Regions from separate parts of the Ruegeria sp. C8 genome, predicted to be linked through region 1. Evidence: riboswitches for the same ligand, from Rfam matches in the RefSeq annotation. Region 1 holds a riboswitch; each other region holds the start of a gene.

Region 1 (4,872 bases):
ACCACGCTAGCATTTGTTCAACTGAAAGATGGCCACGCGACATACACGTTTGTCGATGAAAACACGGCGGGTCGGATGCTACGGGCCGAGGATATGCCGCGCCAACTCCCCGCGGTTTCAGCGCTGTATTTTGGTGGCATCAGCCTTGCCTGTGAGCCTTGCGCGGATGCCTATGCCGCGATGCTGGCGCAACATGGCGCGAACTGTGCTGTGATGTTGGACCCCAATATCCGACCCGGTTTCATACAGGATCAGACCCGCTACCGCACGCGGTTGAACCAGATGATTGAACAGGCCGATATCGTCAAAGTCTCGGATGAGGATCTGGACTGGATCATCCCTGGCCCGGAAAGCCATGATCAAAAAGTCCCTTTGCTGCTTCAAGCAGGCCCCTCTGCCGTCATCGTCACCCGCGGAAGTGAGGGCGCTTCAGGTTATCAGGCCAACGGTGCTGTGGTCTCAGTCCCAGTCAAACCGGTGCAAGTTGTGGATACGGTTGGCGCGGGGGACACGTTCAATGCCGGGGTTTTGGCCTCGCTGGAACGGGCTGGCCAGTTGACAAAGCCCGGATTGAAAGCACTGTCCCCGGATGCGCTACGCGACGCCTTGACCTTGGGCGCAGAGGTGGCTGCTGTGACCGTCTCGCGCGCCGGGGCCAACCCGCCCTGGTCGCATGAATTATAGCCCTACGAAGAGTCCGAGATGAAACGATCCGAAATCAACCGTATCAAGACCGAAGCCCAGGCATTCATCAGTTCATTTGGTGCCGTTCTGCCGCCTTTTGCAGATTGGACACCTGAGCAGATGCGCAACACTCAGGCGGAAAGTATCCGTGCCCATGGGCTAGGTTGGGATATCACCGACTATGGTCAAGGCAAGTTCGATGAACTTGGGTTGTTCCTGTTCACCCTGCGCAACGGCAACGTCAGCGATCTGAGCCGGGGGCGCGGTATGCTCTATGCCGAAAAGCTGCTGATCTCTCGCGACAAACAGCTGTCGCCGATGCACCGCCATATCGTCAAAGCCGAGGACATCATCAACCGAGGCGGCGGCGATCTGGTTATGGAAATCTATGCCTCGGACCCCGATGGCGGTATCGACCGGGATACCCCAGTCACTGTTCCCAGCGATGCCTGCCCTGTCACCATAGGGCCCGGAGAGCATCTGCGCCTGAAGCCAGGTCAGAGCGTGACCTTGATGCCCGGCATCTGGCATGCCTTCTGGGCGGAAGGTGGGGATTGCTTGATTGGCGAAGTCTCAACCGTGAATGACGACCGGACGGACAACGTATTTGAAGACCCGATCCCCCGCTTTGCAACAATCGAAGAAGATGCAGCGCCGGATTTCCTGTTGGTTGCCGACTACTGACTTCATTAAGAATTTCGCGCTTGCATTTTCTGACTAATTTAGTCAGTTAATGGCTGACCCAGTCAGATTCCGTTGGAATCATCGCCCGGTCCCATTTTTGCGACCGAAAGAAAACCTGACATGCGAAAATCCCTCGCCGATCTGTTGGCCATGGACGCTGTTGCCAGTCGCCATGGCTGCGCATTGAAACCAAAACTGAGGCAGGCGATTGAGGCTGATCTCAGCTTTTCCGTCCGCGCTGCATCACCGCGTCTTGAAACGCCAGTTGATCCCAATACGCTTCCGCAAAACGTCCACCCATTGGCCGCGAAAGCCCTCGACCCCAAAAGGGAACGCGCATGAAACACTCGGCATCCAACCACACACTGCCCCGCATCGAATTTGACGGTTTCGAACGCGGTTTGCTGCCTGTCATGCGGCACTTCATCCTCAGCTTCACAGAGCCGGAAACACAGGCTTGGCAACATGCCTTTTCGGTAGCGACCGAGCGTTGGGGGCGCGATCAGGGGCTTGTTCTGGCGCATCTGGTCTTCAAGATTATCAAGGCCACGCTACACACCCGCCCTCTGGGTCTGGCCTTCAAAGACCCGCTTTGTGCTGAAACACGGCAAGAACTGACATGTGACGAGCACGCCCTGCTCCGGATGCTGCATCACATGCGCCGCGACGAAACTCCGGCAGCGCGCGATGCCTTGAACGAATTGACCGGAGGCTATCCGGACGCCCATCTGATACAGGCCGGTTTGACCCTGGCTAGCCAGTTCCCGACAAATGGCGTCGGACCGGGCCAACCCGCGCGCAGGCCGATCCTGCGTGTGGTCCGCTAGCGCGATTCCTGTGCTTGACAATAGGAGCGTGAGCAGACTAGCTGCTCTGGATGGTTCCCGACGGCCTGTGTCTGAGGGATGAAAATGGGAATACGGTGCGGCCCAAAGGCCAATGCCGTGACTGCCCCCGCAACTGTAAGCGGAGAGCGACGCCACAAAACCACTGGCCCCAAAGGTCGGGAAGGTTGGCCGAGCAATGACCCGCAAGTCAGGAGACCTGCCATCACAGTTTAACCAACCCGGGGCGGGGTGTCCCGGAAGGAGGCTCGATGGCACATCTGCGTGCTGATGCAACTCATGGCTTTTGCCTTCAATCGGCTTTCGTTCAAGTCGGCGACGCGTGCCATGGCTGATCATTTCGTCCTGATATGCGGCACCTGCAATGGGCCGATCCCTGCGCACGAGGCAAAAGAAGCGTTGGACCGCCAGCTGCCCGAAGGGTTCTCGACACGCCTGATCGACTGTATGGCCGGGTGTGATCGCCCGATGACCGTCGGGCTGCAGGCCAATGGCAAGGCGCAATATCTGTTCGGCGACATTCAATCCCCTGCTGATCTGAGCGCTTTGGCTGAGTTCGCCCATCAATTTCGCGACAGTGAGAATGGCTGGACCAGCGCCTCGACCCGTCCTTTGGCGCTCTATACCAAAACCCTGTCGCGCATGCCCTGCCTGCCACCGGAGGGCACGGCATGAGCTTTCTGGTCGCTGAAAATCTGGAATATTACGCCCTGAACGGCGATGTTCTGCTGCGCGACACCTCGTTCTCGCTTGAGGAAGGCGCGATATTGGCCGTCGCTGGCCCGAACGGGGCGGGCAAAACGACGCTGCTCAACCTCTTGTGCGGGGTCGCAAAACTGGCGCTAGGCGATGTGCGTATTCAGGATCAAAGCCTGCGGAAACTGTCCTCGCTGGAGCGGGCCAGACGGATTGCCGTTGTCGGCCAGCAGGAAGTACCCGACGGGCGGCTGCACCTGCGCGACTATGTGGCCCTTGGGCAAATCCCGATCAGGGCCGACAAATCCGCAGAAGCTCTTCAAACGGACCTGCAGCGCGTGCTCGACACCACCGAGCTGTCCCATCTGGCCGGCAAACAGATGGCAAAACTGTCCGGCGGAGAGCGCCAGCGCGCTCATATCGCACGGGCTTTGGCGCAGAACCCCTCGCTGCTGTTTTTGGACGAACCGACCAACCATCTGGACCCGGATGCCAAGGGGCACATGCTGTCTCTGGTCGCCGAGTTGGGCGTGACGGTTGTGATGATCGTCCACGATCTAGTCATGATCCCCGAATTCGCCAGCCACGTCGCCCTGATGAAGAACGCGCAACTGACGGCCTTCGGCCCGGTCTCCGAAGTTCTGACGCCGGACCGCGTGCGCGAGACTTTTGGTGTTGACTATTTGTGTTTCCAGCACGAAGGACGCGTGATCCCCGCGCTGGACATCCGAAAACGAAAGCTTTCATCTTAACAGGAGAGATTGATGAAACTGAAACTCTTGTCCGCTGCGGTCTTAAGCGCGCTGGCGGGCGGCGCTGCCGCGCAAGAGATCACCGTCGACAATTGCGGTGAACCTCTGGTGTTCGATAGCAAGCCCGAGCGGATCGTGGTTCATGATATGAACATGACCGACATGGCCTTTGCACTGGGCCTTCAGGATAGCATCGTTGGCCTGACCGGGATCACCGGCTGGTACAAGACCAGCCCCGATTTCGACGCGCAGCGCGGCGACATTCCCGAACTCGCTCCGAAATACCCGACGGTCGAAAACCTCGTCGCGGTCGAACCCGACATGTTCTTCGCCGGTTGGTATTACGGAATGAAACCCGGCGGGGACGTCACCCCTGACACGCTGGAGCCCTTTGGCATCAAGACCATGGTGCTGACCGAAAGCTGCATTCACCTGAACAAAGACCGTCCCGAAGCCAGCATGGACCTGCTGTTTGACGACGTTCTGCGTCTGGGCACGGTCATGCATGTCGAGGACAAGGCGAACGCGCTGGTCTCGGGCTGGAAAGACCAACTGGCCGCGATCGAAGCCAAAACCGCCGATCTGGAAAAACCCCGTGTCTTCCTGCTGGACGGTCCGGCCGATGCGCCCTTTACCGCTGGCAAATATGCCATTCCCGACGCGATGATCTCAGCCGCAGGCGGCGTCAACGTCACCCATGACATGGACACAAGCTGGGGCCGCACCTCGTGGGAGGCTGTCGCCGCCTCGAACCCCGAATTCCTTGTTCTGCTGGACTACCAAACGGGCAATGGCGCGGCAGATACGTTTAAGTTCCTGCAGGAACATCCGGTGATGTCGCAGACCGATGCAGTCAAGAACGAGCGCTGGATCGGCCTGCGCTACGAAGAGCTGACACCGGGACCGGCAAACATCGAAGCGATCGAGAAGATGGCAACGGCGATGCACCGGGGTAACAGCTGAGATGACGAAAACGGGCCAGGCGGTCCTGCTGGGGGCGGTCATTCTGACCGCCCTTTTGCTGCTGTCGACGATCTATGGCACCACCCCGATCCCCTTGGCCGAGGTTTTCACCGCGATTGGGCTGGGGACTGGCGTGACTGAGGGCGACATGTCCCCTCTGCACCGGATTGTCTTTGACTTGCGCCTGCCCCGCGCGTTGTTTGCGGCGGTGATTGGGGCCGGGCTGGGTGTTGTCGGGGTCGTTTTGC
Region 2 (4,872 bases), on a different contig from region 1:
ACTCCGGCCTGCACTTTCTTATGGGCGATATCGTCACTCTGGTCGGAGACCCTTGGGACTTCTGCACGCGCAGTTTGTTGAGGGCGGCGCTGGAGCGGCTGCACGAAGTCTCAGGAGCAAATTTGCTGGCCGCCTTTGAGCATGAGTTCCAGCTGAAAGATCCGCCAAGCCAGGCCAACGAAGCTTATGGCTACCGGGGCTTTGGCCTGCAGCGTGATCTGTGCGAGACCTTGATCAACACGATTTCTCAGGTCGGTCTGAAGCCGGATTCGATCATGAAGGAATATGGCCCAAACCAATATGAGGTCGTCATCGGCCCCGAGCTGGGTGTTCGCGCCGCGGACGCGGCGATCATGGTGCGCGAACTAACCTATGCGACTGCGCAGGCCTATGGCGAGCGGGCCACCTATACCCCTATTCGCGATGTCGCGAGCGTTGGGAATGGAGTCCATATCCACATGAGCCTTGTGGATGATCAGGGAACGCCGCTTACCTACAACGAAGACGGGCCCTGCGGCATGTCGGACCTGACGAGCGCTTTCGCCGCCGGAGTTCTGAAATATCTTGATGCGATCCTGGCTCTGACTGCGCCTTCGGTGATTTCGTATGAACGCCTGACACCGCATCGTTGGTCTGCGGCTTTCAACAATCTGGGTTTCCGTGATCGCGAGGCTTCCTTGCGGATTTGTCCGGTAACCGCAAAAGACCCGACCTCGATCGCGCGGCAGTTCAATGTCGAATACCGTGCGGCGGATGCTGCAGCTTCGCCTTATCTGGCGCTTGCGGCGGTTGTCATGGCCGGGACACAAGGGATCGAAGAGGGGCTACCCGCGCCAATTCCAACCGAGGAAGATCTTTCGCTGTTGGACGTCGCAGAACTGAACCAAAGGGGGCTGGTGCGCTTGCCTCAGACTTTGGAAGATGCGCTCGACCGGTTCGTAAACAACTCAGTCGTGACCCGCTGGTTCCCCGAGGGCTTCGCCGAGGTGTACCAAGCCCACAAACAATCTGAGATCGCGACAACCGCACATCTGGACACAGACGCACGCTGCCGATTGTACGAAGAAACATATTGACCTGGGCGGCTGGTCTTGCCGAAGCTCGCCCAATGCAACCTCTGGTGCGTCGGTCGGGTAATCTCGCGCAGTATGTCGCGGCGCAGGCTGTCTAGCTCAGGATAGGGATGGATAATGAAACGTTCAGAAACCGATGCCATCTTGAATGTGCATAGGCTGGCTTTTGGCGAAGCAGAAGGTAACGAAATCGCTCAACTCGCCGAAGATCTCCTTGAGCATCCGGAAACGATTTCTATCAGTGTGAGGCGTGACGGGCAGATCGCGGGCAATGTCATGTTCACCCCGTTTGTCTTCCAGGATCACCCGGACGTTAAATGCTATCTTCTGGCGCCCTTCGGTGTCTCGCCAGAACATCAAGGTCTCGGAATTGGCAGAGAGATGATGGAGACCAGCATCAACCACTTGAGGTCCATTGGAACAGACGCGGTCTTTGTGTTGGGCGTGCCGACATTCTACCCCTTATTCGGGTTTGTTCCGACCGACAAAGAGACGCCATATCCGAACCTTCTGACGATCCCAGAGGCATGGATGGTGCTTGAGCTCATTGCAGGATCGGTTGAAAAGCTGGGGGGTAAAACACTTGCGATTGCGCCCTTCATGCACGCGCATTTGTGGGACACATCACAACACGGGTGAATTCCGTTTTTTTGTTCTTGCCTCAAGCTGTAGCCCTGTTTCAGGTTTCCATTTCTGCTGGGCATGTCTGTTTTGTTTCTGGAAATGTCGCAAGGCTTTCAGCCGCGAATTCATCCCCGCGTAGGTTGCGCGTGTGAGGTGCTGCTGTCTGATTCTCGGGCGGCAGAGAATTGGGAAGCCGGTGCAATTCCGGCGCTGCCCCCGCAACGGTAAGAAAGGTCAGGTTCGACAGGTAACCACTGGGACGAGGATCCCGGGAAGGTGTCGAAACCGGGCGTAAGCCCCTTTCAAGTCCGGAAACCAGCCTTGCATATATGTCAAACCGCGGGTGGCGGTGGGGGCACAAGTTTCGGACGTGATCCTCGCACGGCTCCGGACTGGCCTCTGATGTCATCTGCCCAAGCTAAGCCGCGGGGCGCGGCAGGAGAGCCAGAAGTGAGCAACGTTCAAAGCCTGTTGGCGCGTCGAAACCCGGCCTATGCCCTTGAACAGGCATTCTATACAGATCCAGATGTATTTCAGGCCGATCTTGAGGCCATCCACTACCGCGACTGGCTATTTGCCATTCCGGCATGTGAACTGGTGAAAACAGGCGACTATGTAACCTACACTGTGGGCGCATACCGCGTGATCATCGTGCGCGGTGCGGACAATCAGATCCGGGCCTTCCACAACACCTGCCGCCATCGCGGGTCGATCATCTGCAAAGCGGCCAAGGGGAACTCGCCCAAACTGGTCTGCCCCTATCACCAGTGGACCTATGAGCTTGACGGCTCATTGCTGTGGGCGCGTGATATGGGGCCTGATTTCGACCCCAAACAACACGGGCTGAAAACCGTCCACTGCAGGGAACTGGCCGGGCTGGTCTATATCTGTCTTGCAGATGTAGCCCCCGATTTCGACACCTTCGCCAATAAAGCACGGCCCTATCTGGAGCCGCATGATTTGAACAACGCCAAGGTCGCCTTTGAAAGCACGATCATCGAAAAGGGCAACTGGAAGCTTGTTTGGGAAAACAACCGCGAGTGCTATCACTGCGGCGGCAACCACCCTTCGCTGTGCCGGACCTTCCCTGATGATCCCTCGGTAACCGGTATTGAAGGGGGTGAAGCCCCGGCCTTCATGCAAGCTCACTTCGACCGTTGCGAGGCTGCAGGGATGCCGTCGCAGTTCTATCTGCATGATGACGGGCAATACCGTCTGGCGCGGATGCCGCTTAAGGAAGGGGCGGAAAGCTACACTCTGGACGGCAAATCTGCGTTGCGCCGCTTTCTGGGCCGCGCGCCCTTTGCCGATGCGGGGACGTTGCTGAAGTTCCACTATCCCAGCACATGGAACCACTTCCTGGCCGATCACTCGATTGTCTTCCGCGTCACTCCGGTCAGCCCGACCGAGACCGAAGTCACCACGAAGTGGCTGGTCAACAAGGATGCGATCGAAGGGGTCGATTATGACGTCAAGCGCCTGACTGAGGTCTGGATGGCCACCAATGATGAAGATCGCCGCGTGGTGGAAGACAACCAGATGGGCATCAACAGTCCGGCCTATGTGCCGGGGCCGTATTCGGGGGTCCAGGAATCCGGTGTTCTGCAATTCACTGATTGGTATTGCAGCGCTTTGGCGCGTCACTTTGCGCCCAACACGATGGCGGCGGAGTGACGGAGATGAAAGACCTGAACGCTGTTGCCTCGATCTGGCAGGATGATGAGAGGCTGGAATGCGTCTCGGTCGTGCCCGAGACGCCAAACACCGCCAGCTTTACGTTCCGCGCCCCGTCCGGGGCTTTGTTTGCCTACCATCCGGGTCAGTTCCTGACGCTCGAGATTCCGGCACCGGGGCAGCCGGGAGGCGTTGTGCATCGGACCTATACGATCTCGTCATCCCCATCACGTCCGCGATCCATTACGATCACGGCCAAGGCGCAGCCGGACAGCATCGGTACTCGTTGGATGCTGGACAATCTGAAGCCGGGTATGCGGATGCGGGCAATTGGCCCGGCGGGTCTGTTCACCAATGCTGAAAGCGTCGCCGCCAAGTATCTGTTCGTCTCGGCGGGGTCGGGCATCACGCCTATGATGTCGATGACAACTTGCATGTGGGACGAAGGCCGCGATCTGGATGTAGTCTTCATCAATTGCGCCAAGCGCCCGTCCGAGATCATCTTCCGCCAACGGTTGGAGCAGATGGCAAGTCGGACGCCGGGTCTGGATCTGAAGTTCGTCGTAGAGGAAGCGGATCGTTACAGCCCCTGGACCGGCTACCAGGGTCAGTTCAACCAGCTGATGCTGGGCCTCATGGCCCCAGACTATCTGGACCGTGAGGTCTATTGCTGCGGTCCGGAGCCGTTCATGCAAGCTGTTCGGGACGCTCTGTCGGGTCTTGGCTTTGACATGGACAACTATCATCAGGAAAGCTTTGGAGCTCCGGTTGAGACCGAAGCGGATCAGCCCGATCTGGATGATATCGTTCCTGACGATGACAGCGCCGCCGAGATCGTGTTTGCGACCTCGGGTGTCACTGCTAAAGTCGCCGAGACAGATACGGTTCTGGCCGCCGCACGTGCCGTCGGGTTGAGCATTGCCTCGGGCTGTACGTTTGGCGTTTGCGGCACCTGCAAGGTCAAAAAGACCTCGGGTGAGGTGCACATGGTTCACAACGGCGGTATCTCCGAGGATGACATCGCAGCAGGCTACATTCTGGCATGCTGTTCAAACCCGATCGGCAAGGTCGAAGTTGAGGTGTGAACGGGAAGTCTCATGCTGAAACTGCAGGACGGCTGCGGCCGCCTGCGGTTTCAGAATTTTAAGTATTTGCATTGATCTCAGATACTTATCGCCCCAATACGCGCTTCGGGAAGTTTGGATAGCACAGGTTCGATCACGGATAGTTGATTCTATTCGGCAACATTCATGTGATTGCTCAAATTCTGTCTCTTTTCCGCCGGAATCTCCCCTGATAAAGCGGGTTGAGTACTGGGTGGGGTGTTGATAAGTGCGAGCAGGTATATGAGAGCCGGATGTAACGGTCGTGTAGCCATTTCATGGAATCAAACCGAGCTTGATGGGCTTGAGGCAGCGCCTTTGGCCTTTTTGGCGGTCGGGTCCGCATGGTCCTGGCGTGGTCAGGCGCTGGTGTTGGGCGAAGTGGCAGAGCAAAATCT
Region 3 (4,872 bases), on a different contig from region 1:
AACCGTTTCCTGTGCGGACTGCTTGCCCAGCACCGATGCCCCGCCATCATACAAAAGCTGGCTGAGCGTCAGACCCGAGAAGAATCGCGACGGGTCGGTGCTTGTTCTGACGGAGTCAGTTCTTGTTCTCGTGTAATCCTGACTGACCTGAACCGTCCAGTTGATGATCGGGCGCAGCGCGGAAAGTGCAATTGCTACGTCTTCATCCGCTGCCCGCAACAGGGCTCGGTTCTGTTCCAGCAGACCGCTGGTGTTATACGCTCCGATGAACGCATCTGTCAGATTGTCAGCCCAGACGGCCCGTCCGGGAACAGTACTCAGGGCAATGGCCGCAGTCACTGCAAGCGCTTTGACCAGCTTTCCCGCTGTCTTTCCACGCATACCAAATCCTCTCAAATCGAAATTACGCTGCCTCTCCGGCAGTTTGCGTCTTTATGTTCAACTAATCAAGGTGGTGGAAACAACAGTCAGCGGACTATAGCGAAAATGCACACTCTTGGGAAAAACCGTCCAAAACCAGCGCACTGGCGTTGAAGGCATCCCGCCAACTGACCACACCACCGGCCTTGCGACCGATGCGAACCGTACCCAGTTGCCCGTCCACAAATAGACATGCGATCCGGCCCTGATCCTTCAATTGGTCCAGCACCGCGTCGGGCACATGTTCGACACCACCTTGTATCATAATCACGTCATAAGGGCCATGCTCGGCAGCCCCTTCTTCAAGAGGACCTACATGGATGACGGCATTATCGACGTTTTCTTCCGTCAGCACGCTTTGCGCCTCAGAGGCAAGATGTTCGTCGGATTCGACGCCTACCACCAGCTGCGCCATTCGAGCGGCGATTGCGGTCGAATACCCGTAGGCCGACGCGATATCGAGGACCATTTCTTCATTGGAGATATTCAGCGCATCCAACATCTTGGCTAGAGTGCGCGGCTCAAGAATGCAGCGGTTGTTGCCCAGATCGATCAACCCTTCGACATAGGCCGCTTCGCGCTGTGCAGTTGGCACAAAGCTTTCACGCGGAACGGACAGCATCGCGTCGATAATTGGAAACTTGGTCACATCCGAGGGTCGTACCTGCGTATCAACCATGGTGCGGCGCCGGGCTGCGAAATCTGACATCTGATCTCTCTTTTCAATCCCTTGGATAAATGGCTTGTGCCACACTCGACCTGTCTCGACAACGGCCCAGATGCCGCAAGCCTGGTTCACGATCCGTTTAGACCGGCCGCCCACAAATATTGATTTGCGGCCCAAAATCGACGGCAATCCTCTGGACGCCCCCGATGAAAGCTGCTAAAACGCCCACCACACCACGGCAAGTATTTGATTTTACTTGAAAAGGCGAGTTGGCGGAGTGGTGACGCAGCGGATTGCAAATCCGTGTACACCGGTTCGATTCCGGTACTCGCCTCCACATCCCCTTCCTCTAAATACCGTCTTCGGAAATCAGTTTTCAGGAGGAACGCCCCTGAGGCACAACCTCGTACCCTGGTTCTTCCGGCTCATCGTCCTGCATTTCCGTAGGAAAACCCGGTGCGCGGATGTCCAAGCCCGTGGCCTCCTCCAGGCGTTTGATGATGTTTGGCGACAACTCACGCTCGCCAAACCGGGCGATGCCATCCTCAAAGATCTTGATCATCACCGGATTGATTTCCAGCGGAACACCGGCGCGGTCGGCGACGTCCTGAAAGAGGCCGATATCCTTTTTCACCAAATCCATCGTAAACGAAATATCGCGCGAACCGTTCAGGATCACCTGGCTTTCCGTTTCGTGCACGAACGAGGTCCCTGACGAGATTTTGATGGCCTCATAGGTGGTGTTCAAATCCATACCGGCGGCCTTGGCGGTGACCAGCGCTTCGGCACAGGTGATCAGGTTGGCCGTGGCAAGATAGTTGGTCAGCACCTTCAGAACCGAGGCCGAGCCGAGCTCTCCGGTGTGCAGAACGCGCCGCCCCATGGTGGTCAGGAAGGGCAAGATAAGTTCGAACGTGTCGCGGTCGCAGCCAGCGAAGATCGAGATATTGCCCGTCGCCGCGCGGTGACAGCCACCCGAGACAGGGCAATCGACTGCGGCCCCTCCGCGCTCCAAAACCAAAGCCCCCAACCGCTTGACCTCAGCCTCGTCGGTGGTGGACATCTCCATCCAGATCTTACCTGGACCAACCTCGGGCAGCATCTCTTGCATCACCGCGTCCGAAGCCGCAGGCGACGGCAGGCAGGTGATCACGGCATCGCAATCGCGCATCATCTGGGCCGGGCTATCAGCCGCTTTGGCCCCCTGCGCGACGAAGGCCTCAACCAGATCGGAACTCAGGTCATGAACCGTCAGGTCGATTCCATTACGCAGCAATGACCCCGACAGCTTGCCGCCCACATTCCCAAGCCCGATAAAACCTACTTTCATGGATTTCGCCTCCGTTTGCGCCCTAAGGCCATGCGACCACGCCTCAGCGCCCGATTCATGCCGCCTAGCGACGCTGGCAGGTCGCTTTTCAACGCACCACAGCGGTCTGGACTGCATCGCGCTTGACAAGCTGAGGGTCGGTGCCGCATGAGCCTCCTGTTGGTGTCTGTGAGAGCAGATGAAAAGGGAATGCGTCAACGGGTTTTCCGCCAAACGCAGCCGCCCCCGCGACCGTGACCGGAGAGGGTGCCCGAGCCACTGGCGCAAAGCCGGGAAGGCGGGACATCCGACAGAGGACGCCTCTGACATCCGCAAGCCGGGAGACCTGCCAGCGCCCGAAGATGAAACCGGACGGGGTGTTCCGGTGTCGGGTCAAGGGACCCGCATGAAACCCCGTCCCCCACGATGAGGATTTGGGGGGATGAGAGACATGACCGAGACCGCTCCGGTCGAATTGCTGGTTTGCACCACCTGTCGTCGCGGACTGCCCGTTGAAGACGACGCGAAACGCCCCGGCACCCTGTTGCACAAGGCGCTTGAACAGGCGGACCTGCCGGAAGGGATAACCCTTAAAGCCGTGGAGTGTTTATCCAACTGCAACGAGGGCTGTTCCATCGTGCTGCGTGGCGGCCCGGAACGCTGGACCTTCGTCTATGAACATCTGAACGAAACCGACCATGTCGACGTGATCGTGGACGGCGCCACCAAGTACCTCGCGACCGAGGACGGCTTGGTCAAATGGCGTGAGCGCCCTGAACACTTCCGCAAAAACTGCGCAGCCCGTATTCCCCCGATTGGAGCCCTGAAATGAGCAACTTGGAAAAACTCCCCGTCACCGTGATCACTGGCTTCTTGGGCTCGGGCAAAACAACTCTCGTTAAGCACCTGATGCAGAACCCGCAAGGCAAGCGTCTGGCCGTGGTTGTTAATGAGTTCGGCGATGTCGGCGTCGATGGCGATATCCTGAAATCCTGCGCGATCCCGGATTGTCCGGCGGAAAACATCATGGAACTGGCGAACGGCTGCATCTGCTGCACTGTGGCCGATGATTTCATCCCGACCATCGAAGCCCTTATGGCGCTGGAGCCGCGCCCCGATCACATCCTGATCGAAACCTCGGGCCTCGCCCTGCCCAAGCCGCTGCTGAAGGCGTTCGACTGGCCCGATATCCGATCGAAAATCACTGTTGATGGCGTGATCGCGCTGGCCGATGCCGAGGCCGTCGCCGCTGGTCGCTTTGCTCCGAATGTCGAAGCGGTGGACGCTCAGCGCATGGCTGATGACTCGATCGACCATGAAACGCCCTTATCCGAGGTGTTTGAGGATCAGATTTCCTGCGCCGATATCATCCTGCTGACCAAGCCTGATCTGGCCGGTCCCGAAGGCGTGGCAAAAGCCAAAGAGATCATTGCCGCCGAGGCCCCTCGCCCGCTGCCCGTTGTCGAAGTGGCCGAAGGCGCCGTGGATGTGCGCGTCGTTCTGGGTCTTGAGGCCGCAGCCGAGGATGACATGGACGCTCGTCCTTCGCATCACGACGGTCACCACGATCACGAGCATGACGATTTCGAAAGCATCATCGTTGATCTGCCGGAACAGTCCGATCCTGCCGATTTGGTCGCCAAGATCGAACGTCTGGCCAATGAGCTGAACATCCTGCGCGTCAAAGGCTATGCCGCCGTGCAAGGCAAGCCGATGCGCCTGCTGGTGCAGGCCGTGGGTGCCCGTGTGCGTCATCAATACGACCGTCCATGGGGCCCCGGTGAGGAACGCCGCTCGCGCATGGTGGTGATCGCCGAGCATGACGATATCAAAGAAGCGGAAATCCGCGATATCCTCGCGGGTGTGACCGAGGCCGCCGAGTAAGGCCCATGCACGTCGTCTTCCGCGAAAGCCACGGGTTAGAAGAAACGGAAATCCCAACCGATCTGGGCCAGAGCCCGGCGGATTTGGTGGTGCTGTCCTTCTCGGACAGCGACCTTGGCGCTTTCGCGGCGGGCTGGCATCGCGGTGGCGGGCCGGATGGGCGTATGCCCACGATGCGGTTGGCGAACCTGACGGCGTTGAAACATCCTCTGTCCGTCGACACCTACGTGGAGCAGACGCTGGAGGGTGCGAAGGGCATTCTGATCCGCCTGATTGGCGGCGTGCCTTACTGGGCTTACGGGCTGCAGCAAGTGCTGTCGCTGGCGAAGGCCAAGGGCATCGCGTTGGCCGTCCTACCCGCCGACGGGCGTGAGGACCCGCGGCTGGATGACTATTCCACCCTGCCCGTCTCGACCCTGCGCCGTCTGGCACATCTCTGCGACACAGGCGGCGAAGTCGCGGCACAGGCCGCCTTGGCGCAGATGGCGTTGGCGGCGGGGCTTTATGCCGGCCCTGTTATGGGGGCTAAAACCCTGCCCGAATCTGGCGCGTGGTGTCCTGATCGCGGCGTGATCCCGGTTGAGACTGCCTT

What was found. Region 1 has a riboswitch for cobalamin ahead of ACR0KL_RS05525 (DUF1636 family protein). Riboswitches for the same ligand answer to the same signal wherever they lie in the genome.
Region 2: it holds a riboswitch for cobalamin, as region 1 does, so the genes downstream of both, ACR0KL_RS13255 (aromatic ring-hydroxylating oxygenase subunit alpha) here and ACR0KL_RS05525 (DUF1636 family protein) in region 1, are expected to answer to the same signal.
Region 3: it holds a riboswitch for cobalamin, as region 1 does, so the genes downstream of both, ACR0KL_RS03335 (DUF1636 domain-containing protein) here and ACR0KL_RS05525 (DUF1636 family protein) in region 1, are expected to answer to the same signal.

Annotation. Positions count from the first base shown of each region.
Region 1 covers NZ_JBQFRV010000003.1:40,628-45,499, forward strand. The annotation lists gene ACR0KL_RS05505 (carbohydrate kinase family protein) at 1-684, shown strand, start outside; gene ACR0KL_RS05510 (D-lyxose/D-mannose family sugar isomerase) at 703-1,368, shown strand; gene ACR0KL_RS05515 (hypothetical protein) at 1,489-1,710, shown strand; gene ACR0KL_RS05520 (hypothetical protein) at 1,707-2,195, shown strand; cobalamin riboswitch at 2,230-2,434, shown strand; gene ACR0KL_RS05525 (DUF1636 family protein) at 2,541-2,888, shown strand; gene ACR0KL_RS05530 (ABC transporter ATP-binding protein) at 2,885-3,661, shown strand; gene ACR0KL_RS05535 (ABC transporter substrate-binding protein) at 3,674-4,624, shown strand; gene ACR0KL_RS05540 (FecCD family ABC transporter permease) at 4,626-4,872, shown strand, end outside.
Region 2 covers NZ_JBQFRV010000009.1:74,948-79,819, forward strand. The annotation lists gene ACR0KL_RS13245 (type I glutamate--ammonia ligase) at 1-1,076, shown strand, start outside; gene ACR0KL_RS13250 (GNAT family N-acetyltransferase) at 1,191-1,712, shown strand; cobalamin riboswitch at 1,832-2,035, shown strand; gene ACR0KL_RS13255 (aromatic ring-hydroxylating oxygenase subunit alpha) at 2,100-3,371, shown strand; gene ACR0KL_RS13260 (hybrid-cluster NAD(P)-dependent oxidoreductase) at 3,377-4,456, shown strand; gene ACR0KL_RS13265 (hypothetical protein) at 4,718-4,872, shown strand, end outside.
Region 3 covers NZ_JBQFRV010000001.1:657,436-662,307, forward strand. The annotation lists gene ACR0KL_RS03315 (TolC family outer membrane protein) at 1-381, opposite strand, end outside; gene ACR0KL_RS03320 (protein-L-isoaspartate O-methyltransferase family protein) at 476-1,129, opposite strand; tRNA gene ACR0KL_RS03325 (tRNA-Cys) at 1,351-1,424, shown strand; gene ACR0KL_RS03330 (NAD(P)-dependent oxidoreductase) at 1,464-2,534, opposite strand; cobalamin riboswitch at 2,561-2,764, shown strand; gene ACR0KL_RS03335 (DUF1636 domain-containing protein) at 2,848-3,228, shown strand; gene cobW (cobalamin biosynthesis protein CobW) at 3,225-4,280, shown strand; gene cobN (cobaltochelatase subunit CobN) at 4,286-4,872, shown strand, end outside.